DNA from 3 places in the Mixta intestinalis genome. Region 2 is predicted to be linked to each of the others. Evidence: predicted binding sites of a transcription regulator. Region 2 holds the regulator's gene; each other region holds the start of a gene.
What was found. Region 2 encodes PurR, which represses purine synthesis genes. Its sites were predicted from a motif close to CANGCAAACGTTTGCNTG; they were not measured.

Region 1 (4,443 bases), 460 kb from region 2:
GATCCTGTAGCGCTTTCTGCGACAGCATAACCTTATGACCATAATTATTTTCCGCATGCAGATAATCCAGTACATCCGGATCTTCGCGCTGGTCGTCGCGCAGCCAGTAATAATTATCGACGCGGGTATCGCCGTGCAGCGTCATTTCATGGGCAATTTTTTTTGCTTTCGGTGGCATCATAGCGATTACTGTTTCCAGACAAACATCTATTAAGGTTGGCAGTTAAGGCCATGCTTGCCAAGCGAGGAACGGTAAAAAACGGTCGGCAGCCTGTCTCCAGGCTGCGGCAAACCTTGCGCGAGGCCGATCAGGTAGGGAGCTGCTGTTTTTCCTGGCGGATATCTTTTTCAATATCTTCGCGCACGTCAGCAGGAATTTTCAGTACATCGCCCAGCTCTTTAAGATAGCTGCGCTCCATAAAATGATCGATATCGATAACCGCGCAGCTGAGGAAGTAGAGCTCCAGCGCCTCTTCCTCGTTTTTTACCTCCTGCGCCAGCCAGTGAGGATCGAGCGGGCGATCGATAGCCTGCTGAATCAGCGCTTCAGCCTGCTCGCCATAGCCCGCCTGATGAATATTTTGCCTGATCGCCTGTAGCTCTTCTCCATCCATATGACCATCGCTTTTAGCGGCAAACACCAGCGCGGTAATTAAGCGCTCGGCCCGCCGATCGACCGGCGTCGCCTGCTGACCAAACTGGGGATCGTTCTGATGCGTTTCGCGTACGCGCTGCTTATATTTATCCCACAGCAACACGCCCGCTGCGGCGCTGCCGCCGATAATCAGGGCATTTTTGCCATATTTACCCAGCAGATTACGGGAGGACTTACTGGAGATCAGGATACCCGCCAGGCCACCCAGCGCACCGGGCGCCAGCATTTTATTTAGCGCCTCGCTGCCACCCTGCGCCTTTGCGCCCGCGTTGCCAATTGCCGTATTACCTAACATCTGTTGTAGTTGTTGCAGCCAGTTGCCCATAGGTTCTCCTTTTATCGCCTGCTTTTCAGGTTAGTGCACCGGAAGTCAAGAAGCGTAAGCGGGAGCAAACAGAAGAAAACGCCGCGCAGCAGGTGGCGCAACGTCAGACTGGAGAGCGTGGCCTTTATGACAACAGGCTATGGCTCGTTCCTGTTAAGGCAACGCCCGGCGCACGGGCAGCGCGCCGGAGGCAATAGTGTAAGACGCAGCCCGCCATATCTGTAGCGCGGGCGATATGCCCTGCTCAGCCGCCTGATTCATCAAGTGTGGCTGAAAATCACCGGGCTGCAACATCAATCAGGCCGCTTTAACCGCGCGTACCTTTTTCTGGCTCTCTTCATCCGCAGCGGCAACCTTCGGCGCTTTCCCGGCTGGCTGCGCTTCCGGCAGCTTGCTGGTACGCAGGATGTGCTGAACTGCCTCTTTCTGCTCGGCGAGGAACAGACCCAGATTTTCCAGCTGCGCCTCTTCCAGCGACAGCTCGCTCTGCAACAGCCAGTCAGTAAAGGCCTCAGCCATATCGAGCATTTTGTCGTACGCATCGGCTTCTTTTTTGCTGGCAAATGTCATTTTTTCTTCACCTTTTCTGACCACTACAAATTTGGTTTCAACAGCCATGACTCACCTCGGTTACTGTATTTTTATACAGTATATCAGGCAGGATTTTGAGATCAAGTTTTCCCATCAGGCTGGCAGCGCAAACGTTTTCGTATATACTGCGGCGCGATCTGTTTTTCTCACTTTTCAGGTAGGAACTATGACGACACTGGGAACCGCGCTGCGTCCGGGCGCGACGCGCGTAATGCTGCTGGGATCTGGCGAACTGGGTAAAGAGGTAGCGATTGAATGTCAGCGGCTGGGCGTGGAGGTCATTGCCGTCGATCGCTATGCCGATGCGCCAGCGATGCACATCGCTCATCGCAGTCACGTAATCAATATGCTCGACGGCGAAGCGCTGAAGAAGGTCATTGCGCAGGAGCGCCCTGATTATGTGGTGCCGGAAATCGAAGCGATCGCTACCGATACGCTGATTGAGCTGGAGCAGCAGGGTCAACGCGTGGTGCCCAATGCCCGCGCAGCGTTGCTGACCATGAATCGCGAAGGTATTCGTCGTCTTGCCGCCGAAACCCTGGCGCTGCCTACCTCACGCTACCGCTTCGCCGCCAGCCAGGCTGAGTTTAACGCAGCGGTGGAAGAGATCGGCTTTCCCTGTATCGTGAAGCCGGTAATGAGTTCATCCGGCAAAGGACAGCGTTTTATCCGCGAGAGAGCACAGCTGGCACAGGCGTGGGATTATGCGCAGCAGGGTGGACGCGCTGGTGCAGGCAAAGTGATTGTCGAAGGCGTGGTTAATTTTGATTTTGAGATCACTCTGCTTACCGTTAACGCTGTCGATGGCATCCATTTCTGTGCGCCGATTGGCCATCGTCAGGAGGATGGTGATTACCGTGAATCCTGGCAGCCGCAGCAGATGAGTGACCTGGCACTACAGCGTGCGCAGGCCATCGCAGAAAAAGTCGTGAAGGCGCTGGGCGGCTATGGTCTGTTTGGCGTGGAACTGTTTGTACGCGGCGATGAGGTAATCTTCAGTGAAGTATCGCCACGCCCGCACGATACCGGCCTGGTCACACTGGTTTCACAAGATCTCTCTGAGTTTGCGCTGCACGTGCGTGCTTTCCTTGGCCTGCCGGTAGGCGCGATACGTCAGTATGGCCCTGCGGCTTCTGCCGTGATCCTGCCAGAGCTGGAAAGCCGCGACGTCAGCTACGATAACGTGGCGCAGGCACTTGGTGCCGGGCTACAGCTGCGGCTTTTTGCAAAACCGGAAATCGCGGGAAAACGTCGTATGGGCGTGGCGCTGGCGACAGCGGAAACGATTGAAGACGCGGTGACGCGGGCAGTCGCGGCGGCGGGCGCGGTAAAGGTACGCGGCTGAGGTTTACGGCTCTCCCGCAGCGGGAGAGCCAGATACCACTTAGCGTGCGCCAGCCACCGCTTCGCGCGCCAGGTCGGTAATGCGCTGATAATCGCCCGCTTCCAGCGCGTCGTTCGGCACCAGCCAGGAACCACCGATACAAAGCACGTTTTTCAGCGCCAGGTAATCGCGGTAGTTTTTCGGTGAAATGCCACCGGTTGGGCAGAAACGTACCTGAGAGAAAGGACCGGAGATCGCCTGCAACGCTTTTACGCCGCCGTTGGCTTCCGCCGGGAAGAATTTAAATTCGCGCAGACCATACTGCATACCGGTCATCAGTTCTGATACGGTGCTGATGCCCGGAATCAACGGTACGGTTCCCTCTACCGCCGCCTGCAACAGCGGTTCGGTAATACCGGGGCTGATAATAAACTGCGCGCCTGCCGCGGTCACTTCCGCCAGCTGCTGAGGATTAATCACCGTTCCGGCACCCACGATTGCGTCAGGTACTTCCTGAATAATCGCTTTGATTGCGTCCATCGCTACCGGCGTACGCAGCGTCACTTCCAGTACGCGAACGCCGCCAGCGACCAGCGCTTTCGCCATCGGCACGGCATGTTCCAGTTTATTGACAACGATAACCGGTACTACCGGTCCCGTGGTCAGAATCGCTTCAGCACTTGTTTTCCAGTTTTTCATCGCTTTACTCTCCTGTCAGGCCAGCGAACTTTCCGACCACTGGCAATAATGGCGCGTCACCGCGCAGCAAAGGAAACGGCCCATACCATACCCGATTTTTACCTTTCCCGTCCATGCTCTTTCGCCTTTTTTGAAACTACGGTTCATTTTTTTATTGCGCGTTTTTGGGCAAAAAAAAGCCCGCGTTCTGCGGGCTTAGCGAGATTGAATTATTCGAACTCGTTCCAGGAACGACCGTCACGGGTAATCATCGCGACGGAAGCTACCGGTCCCCAGGTCCCGGCCTGGTACGGTTTGGGCGCTTCGTTATCGGCAGCCCAGGCTTCGATAATAGAGTCAACCCAGGTCCATGCCGCTTCCACCTCATCGCGGCGCACAAACAGCGCCTGAATGCCGCGCATTGCTTCCAGCAGCAGACGTTCGTAGGCATCGGCCAGATGCGACTGGTTAAAGGTCTCAGAGTAGCTCAGGTCAAGCTTAGTGGTTTGCAGGTTATGTTTGTGATCCAGTCCCGGCACTTTATTCAGAATTTCAATGTCCACCCCTTCATCCGGTTGCAGGCGAATGGTCAACTTGTTCTGCGGTAACTCCTGCCAGGACTCTTTAAACAGGTTCATTTCCGGGTTTTTAAAATAAACCACGACTTCAGAACACTTGGTCGGCAGACGTTTACCGGTGCGCAGGTAGAACGGTACGCCTGCCCAGCGCCAGTTATCGATATCAACGCGGATAGAGACGAAGGTTTCGGTGCTGCTGGCCTTATTAGCCCCCTCTTCTTCCAGGTAGCCCGGCACTTTCTTGCCCTGGACAAACCCGGCGGTATATTGACCGCGTACGGTTTTTTCACGC
Region 2 (4,443 bases):
AGGGAGCCTTCCTGTAAAACACGTTTAAAAAAATCAGGGTTCTTTACCTGAATATCCCAGGGGCGCTTGCCGTTGATCTCGATATCGGCCATTTCCAACATTTCATGGGCGATACGATACCAATGGTTTTCCTCCAGGTTCACTTCTTCTATGCACGATGAACTCATAGCTTCTCCATCACCTGTGTGATACGAACCTGAGAAATAGAATAGTCAATTTCTGCAGGGTTGTGAGAAATCTCACGGAAAAACGTATGTCAGATATCCGACGTTATACAGAGGATTGAAACTGACCGAATAGCCAGCGCGACAAACGGCGATAAAAGATTCGTTGCCTGGAAAAAAAACGCAATAGTTATTATAAGTCAAAGCCTGGGAGCGAGTATATGCTCACCCCAGGGAATATACAATGACTAACAGTTAGTGTGCTAATTAATAGGCACAGATAGAAACTTATTCATTCAAATGCTTTCCTGGTTATCAGCCGCTGTTGCTGAAATATCACGTCGGGTAAATTGCAGAATATAGCCCAGCACAACCAGAAAGACGGTAAACAGCATTACCGAGCAGGTGGTCAGCAGCGGCTGGCTAAGCCAGCTGGAAACCGCCAGACTGGCGAAAAAACAGAGCCCCAGTTGCAGACAGTTTTGCAGCGCGGCGGCTTTACCCGTGTCGTGCGGAAAAGGAAGCAGTGCGTTTGCCACTACGACAGGATAGATAGCGCCATTAGCCAGTGCCATTCCACAAAATGGTGCCAGCAGCCCCCACAGCGTAGCGTGCCCGCTCAGCGCCACCATAAACAGAATAATCACGCTGCTCGCAAAGAAGCCCAGCAGGAAAGGAAGCAACGTTTTGCCGCTGCGCCGTTGCAGGGCTGCACGGCAGCCAAAGCCGCCAATCAGAAAAGCGATAGTTTGCGGAATATAGCTCAAACCGATGTCGGCCGGACTTAAACCGAGATCGTGCAGAATAAACGGCGAGCCGGTTAGCCAGGCGAAAAAGCTAGAGGAACAGGCGGCATAAATCAGCACGTTACCGCTAAAGATACGTGAGGCCAGCAGACGGAAAAAGCCGACACGTGGCCGCTCGGCGTGTGGGGTGACGGTTTTTTTGAGCGTCGCGGTAGCGAACAGCAGCGGCAGAGTAATCAGCAGCAGCACCAGGAAAATGATACGCCAGGAGAAATGATTCAGTATCCACGCGCCTAACAGCGGGGCCAGCGCCGGTGACAGTGCCACCAGCGGCATAATCGTTGCAAACACGCGGTTGGCCTGTGCGCCGCGATAGCGGTCAACCACCAGCGCCTGCCAGCTTACCGTCGCGGAGCAGACGCCTACCGCCTGGATAAAACGCAGGGTCAGCATCTGCCAGGTCTCGCTGGCCCACAGCATACCGGCACAGCCCAGCGCGAACAGCGCCAGACCAAACAGCAGAACCGGCTTGCGTCCGAAGCGATCGGAAAGCGGTCCCCACACCAGCTGAGCGCAGGCGAAACCGCCAAGGAATACCGTCAGGCTGGCGCTGATGATGCCCGCTGAAGTATGAAAGCTGTCCTGCATGGCGGTGAAGGCGGGCAGATACATATCAGTGGCGAGGAAGCCAAGCGTGCTGAGCAGCGCCAGGTAGAGCATAAATCCTTTTGAACCAGACATTTTTTTCTCATCATTAGCAGGTAAACAGACGGCGCGAGGTTAAAGGATGTTTTCTTTAATGTGAAACGTTAAAATTTGCCGGATGCTGTCAAATTTTTTGCAGGCAAAATATGTGGTCAGAACATGCGCTTGAAGTTATCGATGCCGTAGCACGTACCGGCAGTTTTTCAGCCGCCGCCAGCGAATTACATCGGGTTCCTTCCGCTATCAGCTATACGGTACGGCAGCTGGAGTCATGGCTGGCAGTACCGCTGTTTGAACGACGCCATCGCGATGTGGTGCTAACGGAAGCGGGCGAGCTTTTTATTCGCGAAGGGCGATCTGTTATCAAAAAAATGCTCGCCACGCGTCGGCAGTGCCAGCAGGTGGCTAACGGCTGGCGCGGGCAGCTCAGTATCGCTGTCGATCGGATCGTTAAGCCGCAGCGTACGCGCCAGCTGGTGCTTGATTTTTACCGACACTTTCCTGATATGGAACTCCTTATTACGACGGAAGTCTTTAACGGCGTCTGGGATGCGCTGGCGGATGGACGCGTGGATGTGGCGATTGGCGCTACCCAGGCCGTTCCGGTTGGCGGACGCTTTGCCTTTCGGGATATGGGCGCGCTGAACTGGCGCTGTGTGGTCAGCGCCGGGCATCCGCTGGCGGAAAAATCAGGTTGCCTGGAGGAGGATGATATTCGCCCCTGGCCTTCGCTGGTACTGGAAGATACCTCGCGTGCCTTACCGCGCCGTACCACCTGGACGCTGGATAATCAGCGGCGGCTGGTGGTGCCCGACTGGGAAAGCGCCTTTGATTGTCTGCGCGCCGGGCTGTGTGTCGGTATGGTGCCCGGTCATTTTGCCGCGCCGCCGTTGGCATCAGGCCTGCTAAAAGAGATCTCGCTGCCCGATCCTTTTCCAGACAGCCACTGCTGCGTCAGCTGGGCAGAACAAAGCGGCTCGCCCGCGCTGCGCTGGCTGCTGGATTATTTAGGGGATACCGAGACGTTAAATCGGGAGTGGTTGCGGGAAGAGCAGGTTGCTCAGGAGAAGGTGCTCTCCTGAGCAGGAACAATTAACGGCGATAGTCGCGGAACGGACCGTCGATAACCGAGCGACGCTCGATCAGCGTAGGATGCACTTCAATGGTGTGCGATACCTCGCGTTTGTTGACGATACGATCTAACAGCATATCGAAGGCGGCCTCGCCCAGCTGCTCTTTTGGCTGATGCACGGTAGTCAGCGCTGGCGTGAAATAGCGGGCGTTGCGTACGTTATCGTAGCCGATGACCGAGATATCCTGCGGTACGCGCAGGCCCATCTCATCTGCTGCGCAAATGGCGCCCATCGCCATAATATCGCCGCCGCAGAATACTGCGGTGGGACGCTGCTTTTGCGCCAGAATCTGCTGCATGGCGCGATAGCCCGATTCCGGTTCGAAGTCGCCCTGTACGATCCATTCATCGCGTACGGTAACGCTGGCTTCGTTCATCGCCTTCATAAACCCGGCCAGTCGTCCGCCGCCGGTGTTGCGCTCCATCTGTCCGGGAATAACGCCGATGTCGCGATGGCCACGCTCGATCAGATAGCGCCCGGCGATATAGCCGCCTTCAAAGGCGTTATCCAGCACGGTATCGGTAAAATCACCGCGTGATTCGCCCCAGTCCATGACTACCATCGGAATGTTGCGGTTCTCCTCAAGCATTTTTAACAGCGCTTCAGGGTATTCAGAGCACATAACCAGCAAACCATCCACGCGCTTTTGCGCCATCATCGACAGGTAAGCCTGCTGTTTTTGCAAATCGTTATGGGCGTTGCCCAAAATCAGGGTATAGCCCTGTGCGAAACAGCGCGTCTCTATGGTCTCAATAATTTCAGCAAAATAGGGCGCTTCGCTGGAGGTCGCCAGCAGGCCAATCGACTTGGTGTGGTTAACTTTCAGGCTGCGCGCTACCGCGCTTGGTGAATAGTGTAGTTCCTTGATTGCTGCCCACACTGCTTCACGGGTATCTTCCGCGACAAAACGGGTCTTATTGATGACGTGTGATACCGTCGTGGTAGAAACGCCGGCACGCTTCGCGACATCTTTGATTGTTGCCATTAAAAAATAACTCCTGCGCCTATCATAACAGGTTGATAAGCCTGATGTTAAACGTTTGCGTCCCCATAGCGTAATTCAGCGTACCTGGCGATTGTCGTTATGCTGGCTGAGGTACGTCTGGCGGGCGGGACGTCTTTATAAAAAGGGACTAACAGCGGCAGTTGACCGCTGTTGCGCAACGCAAAGCGGGGATTCTACCAAGCTGGCGCAAAGAAAACGAGATTTTTACCGACGAGTATGGGAAAATCAATCCCTCATTTTTTTTGTGGTTAATAAGGGAGGGCGGATTGAGCACGGATTTGAAGCTGGCATTATGTACCGCCGCCGCAGCGCTGTCGTTGATTCTTGCGTTCAGCCTCACTGCTGCAACGCATTAGGGAAAAGCCTCAGTAATAAAAAAAGCCTGTCATCAGACAGGCTTTTTTTATTGCGCAACTGCTTAGCGAACGGTTCTGGGCGTCATCACCCGGCGTGCGCCAACATAATGCCGCTGCCAGTAATCATCGCTCAGCTGGCTAATCTGAATATCTTTACCGGTACGCGGTGACTGAATAAAGCGCCCGTTACCGAGATAAACACCAACGTGATCGGCAGCGCCGCGGTTAGTAATGCGGAAAAAGACCAGGTCGCCTTTTTCCAGCGCCCCACGGCTTACCGGAGCAGCATCGCGCAGGTGATACATCTCATTGGCGGTGCGGGGAATCTTAAAT
Region 3 (4,443 bases), 1.0 Mb from region 2:
ATACTGCCAGGCGTGATTGAAGTATGGCGTCACCGCCGGGCAGCACGGCAGCAAAAACAGCCATAAACCATCACGGCGCAGGGGTATGACCAGATTTTTATCCACAGCGCTGAGTGGTTATGGTTTAATGAGCAACAATTATGGTCTGCTGAAGACGGCTTTAGCAGCAACAAGAAAAACTGGTCTCACCAGGTTCAAACAGAAAGGTCATCAATGAGCTGGATTGAACGAATTCTCAATAAGAGCACAATTACCCCGTCGCGCAGAGCAAATATCCCTGAAGGGGTGTGGACGAAATGCGACAGCTGCGGACAGGTACTTTACCGTGCCGAGCTGGAACGCAACCTGGAAGTTTGTCCTAAATGCGACCACCACATGCGTATGCACGCGCGCGAGCGTCTGCACAGCCTGTTAGATCAGGGCACGCTGGTTGAGCTGGGCAGCGAGCTGGAGCCGAAAGACGTCCTCAAGTTCCGCGACTCGAAAAAGTACAAAGATCGTCTGGCTGCGGCGCAGAAAGAGACGGAAGAAAAAGATGCGCTGGTAGTAATGAAAGGCACGCTGCACAGCATGCCGGTGGTTGCCGCCGCGTTTGAATTCGCCTTTATGGGCGGCTCCATGGGCTCGGTAGTGGGCGCGCGCTTCGTGCGTGCCGTAGAGCAGGCGCTGGAAGATAACTGCCCGCTGATCTGTTTCTCCGCCAGTGGCGGTGCCCGTATGCAGGAAGCGCTGATGTCGCTGATGCAGATGGCGAAAACCAGCGCCGCGCTGGCGAAAATGCGCGAGCGTGGTCTGCCCTATATTTCAGTGTTGACCGATCCGACCATGGGCGGCGTCTCCGCCAGCTTCGCGATGCTGGGCGATCTGAACGTGGCGGAACCGAAAGCGCTGATCGGCTTTGCCGGCCCACGCGTTATCGAGCAGACCGTGCGCGAAAAGCTGCCGCCGGGCTTCCAGCGCAGCGAATTTCTGATTGAAAAGGGTGCGATCGATATGATTATCCGTCGCCCGGAAATGCGCTTTAAACTGGCGAGCCTGCTGGCGAAAATGCAAAATCTGCCCGCGCCGCTGCAGGACAGCGAAGATCGTCCTTCGCCGACGGAAGCGGAGAGCCAAGAGGCCTGACAGATGATGGGAGGGCGTCGTATGCGGCGCCTTTCTCCAGTGAACCGTAACCTTGTGAACGGGACCCATGGAAAATCCTCAACTTCCTCAAGCCACGTCGCCTCTGGCCGCGTGGCTTTATTATCTTGAGCGTCTGCACACGCAGGCTATCGATTTGGGACTGACGCGTGTCGAACGCGTTGCCCGCACGCTCGATCTGTTAAAACCCGCTCCCTTTGTGTTTACCGTGGCCGGTACTAACGGCAAGGGCACCACCTGCCGTACGCTGGAAACGTTGCTGATGGCCGCAGGCTATCGCGTTGGCGTTTACAGTTCGCCGCATCTGCTGCGCTATACCGAACGGGTACGGATACAAGGCGAAGAATTGCCGGAGGCGGCGCATACCGCCAGCTTTGCCGCGATTGAAGCGGGACGCGGCAACACCTCGCTGACCTACTTTGAATACAGCACGCTGTCGGCGTTGCAGCTGTTCAAACAGGCGGCGCTGGATGTGGTGATCCTTGAAGTTGGGCTGGGCGGGCGTCTTGACGCCACCAATATTGTCGATGCGGACGTGGCGGTAATAACCAGTATCGCGCTGGATCATACCGACTGGCTGGGGCCGGATCGGGAAAGTATCGGGCGGGAAAAAGCGGGCGTCTTTCGGGCGGCGAAGCCAGCGGTAGTTGGCGAGCCGGATATGCCGCATACCATTGCCGACGTGGCACAAGAAAAAGGTGCCCGGCTGTGGCAGCTGGGGCGCGACTGGCGCTGGCAGCAACAGGAGAACGGCTGGCGTTTCAGCGATGGTTGCCTCACGCTGGAGAATTTGCCGCTGCCGCAGGTGCCGCTGCCTAACGCGGCGACCGCGCTGGCTGCACTCAGCGTCTCCGGGCTGAAGGTCAGCGAGGCGATAATTCGCCAGCACCTCGATAAGGCGATTTTACCGGGACGTTTTCAGACCGTCGCACAGTCACCGCAGGTGATTCTGGACGTGGCGCATAATCCGCATGCCGCCAGCTATCTTGCTTCGCGGCTGGCGCAGTTGCCAAAACAGGGCGTGGTGCGCGCGGTAGTGGGAATGCTGCACGATAAAGATATTGCCGGTACGCTTGCAAATCTTGCGCCGCAGGTTGATTACTGGTATGTCGCGCCGCTGGAAGGGCCGCGTGGGGCCAGCGCTGAACAGCTGCTGACCACGCTGGCAACCGACCGGGCTGCCGCCTTTGGCTCCGTAGCCGAAGCTTGGCAGGCAGCAATGCAGCAGGCTGCTGAACAGGATATCGTGCTGGTATGTGGATCCTTTCACACGGTAGCACAGGTCATGGAAGCGATAGATATGGAGAAGGGCAGTGGCAAGTAAGTTTCAGAACCGCCTGGTCGGTACGATCATCCTGGTCGCCGTTGGCGTCATCGTTCTGCCAGGCCTGCTTGACGGTAAAAAAAAGCACTATAAAGAGGAGTTCGCAGCGATTCCGCTGGTGCCGAAGCCGGACGATCAGCAGGACAGCGACATGGTGCCGCCGGTAACCCAGGCGCTGCCGACCCAGCCGCCGGAAGGGGCTGGCGCGGCGATTGGCGGCAACAGCAACCGTCCGCCGCAGTCGGCGGACAGCGGATCTACCGTGCCGCAGCAGAACAGCGCACCGTCAGTTGTTTCACCGCCGCCGGTAGTTTCCGCTAAACCGCGCGTCGAGCCGCCAAAACCGAAGCCGGTAGAGACGCCGAAGCCGAAGCCAGTCGAACAACCGAAACCCAAACCGGTCGAGCAGCCGAAGCCGAAACCGGCGGAATCTGCCGCACCTGCGGGTCAGGCTTACGTAGTACAGCTCGGCGCGTTGAAAAACGCCAGTAAGGTTAATGAGATTGTGGCGCAGCTGCGTCTTTCCGGCTATCGCGCCTTTACCGTGCCCGCCACGCCGGTACAGGGGCAGATTACCCGGATTTACGTTGGCCCGGATGCCTCAAAAGCTAAAATGCAGGCGGCGATCGGTGAGCTGAAAAACCTCTCCGGGCTGAGTGGGGTAGTTAAACCCTACAGCGTGCGTTAAGGCGTTTAACTTACAGTATCGATGCCCGGCAAAGTCAATCGTTATCGGGCATTAAACGGCGGCCGCACACCGCCTTTTTTTCGCGCTTTTTTTATTTTTATGCCGCAGGGAAAACGCTACGCAAACGTTTTCTTTTTCTGTTAGAATGCGCCCCGAACTGGATGCAGGGGCCTCATCGCTGGAATAGTTCATGGTCTGGATAGATTACGTCATCATTGGGATTGTTGGTTTTTCCGCTCTTGTCAGCCTGATCCGTGGGTTTGTTCGGGAAGCTTTATCGCTTATCACCTGGGGATGCGCATTCTTTGTTGCCAGTCATTACTATCCCTACCTTGCGGTCTGGTTCACCGGTTTTAACGATCAGCTGGTGCGCAACGGTATCGCCATCGCCGTTCTGTTTATCGCCACGCTGATTGTTGGAGCGATAGTGAACTATGTGATTGGCTCGCTGGTCGAAAAGACCGGATTATCGGGCACGGACAGGGTGCTGGGAGTCTGCTTCGGGGCGCTGCGTGGCGTATTGATCGTGTCAGCGATGCTGTTCTTCCTCGATACCTTTACCGGCTTTTCCAAAAGCCCGGACTGGCAGCAGTCTCAGCTGATCCCTGAGTTCAGTTACATCATCAGATGGTTCTTTGACTATCTGCAAAGCACGTCGAGTTTTTTACCCCGGTAATCGCGCCGGGTGTGCGGCCAATGAGGATATGACAACATGTGCGGTATTGTCGGTATCACCGGTTTCATGCCGGTCAACCAGTCGATTTATGACGCGTTAACGGTGCTCCAGCACCGTGGGCAGGATGCCGCAGGCATTTGTACCATCGATGCGCTGAACTGTTTCCGTCTGCGTAAGGCGAACGGGCTGGTCAACGATGTGTTTGAAGCTCGCCATATGCAGCGTTTGCAGGGCAATATGGGCATCGGCCACGTGCGTTACCCGACCGCCGGTAGCTCCAGCGCTTCCGAAGCGCAGCCTTTTTACGTCAACTCCCCGTACGGTATCACCCTGGCCCACAACGGCAACCTGACTAACGCGCACGAGCTGCGCAAGCAGCTGTTTGAAAGCGGGCGTCGCCATGTCAATACCACCTCAGACTCAGAAATCCTGCTGAATATCTTTGCCCAGGAACTGGATCGCTGTAAGCATCACCCGCTGGAAGCGGACGATATCTTCTCGGCGGTTGCTGCGGTACATCAGCAGGTACGTGGCGCATACGCCTGCGTGGCGATGATTATCGGCCACGGCATGGTCGCCTTCCGCGATCCGAACGGCATCCGTCCGCTGGTG

Region 1: a site for PurR is predicted at 1,675-1,692, ahead of purT (formate-dependent phosphoribosylglycinamide formyltransferase). Genes of this name have one in related genera too.
Region 3: a site for PurR is predicted at 3,273-3,290, ahead of cvpA (colicin V production protein). Genes of this name have one in related genera too.

The regions. Positions count from the first base shown of each region.
Region 1 covers NZ_CP028271.1:1,707,278-1,711,720, forward strand. Annotated here, with positions in the region: gene C7M51_RS08115 (prolyl oligopeptidase family serine peptidase) at 1-181, opposite strand, end outside; gene C7M51_RS08120 (tellurite resistance TerB family protein) at 309-980, opposite strand; gene C7M51_RS08125 (YebG family protein) at 1,278-1,598, opposite strand; gene purT (formate-dependent phosphoribosylglycinamide formyltransferase) at 1,738-2,916, shown strand; gene C7M51_RS08135 (bifunctional 4-hydroxy-2-oxoglutarate aldolase/2-dehydro-3-deoxy-phosphogluconate aldolase) at 2,956-3,594, opposite strand; gene zwf (glucose-6-phosphate dehydrogenase) at 3,804-4,443, opposite strand, start outside.
Region 2 covers NZ_CP028271.1:1,247,618-1,252,060, forward strand. Annotated here, with positions in the region: gene cfa (cyclopropane fatty acyl phospholipid synthase) at 1-167, opposite strand, end outside; gene punC (purine nucleoside transporter PunC) at 461-1,651, opposite strand; gene punR (DNA-binding transcriptional activator PunR) at 1,762-2,697, shown strand; gene purR (HTH-type transcriptional repressor PurR) at 2,708-3,733, opposite strand; gene cydH (cytochrome bd-I oxidase subunit CydH) at 4,033-4,110, shown strand; gene C7M51_RS05920 (C40 family peptidase) at 4,173-4,443, opposite strand, start outside.
Region 3 covers NZ_CP028271.1:2,281,382-2,285,824, reverse strand. Annotated here, with positions in the region: gene C7M51_RS10650 (DedA family protein) at 1-66, shown strand, start outside; gene accD (acetyl-CoA carboxylase, carboxyltransferase subunit beta) at 214-1,125, shown strand; gene folC (bifunctional tetrahydrofolate synthase/dihydrofolate synthase) at 1,193-2,467, shown strand; gene dedD (cell division protein DedD) at 2,457-3,155, shown strand; gene cvpA (colicin V production protein) at 3,346-3,831, shown strand; gene purF (amidophosphoribosyltransferase) at 3,868-4,443, shown strand, end outside.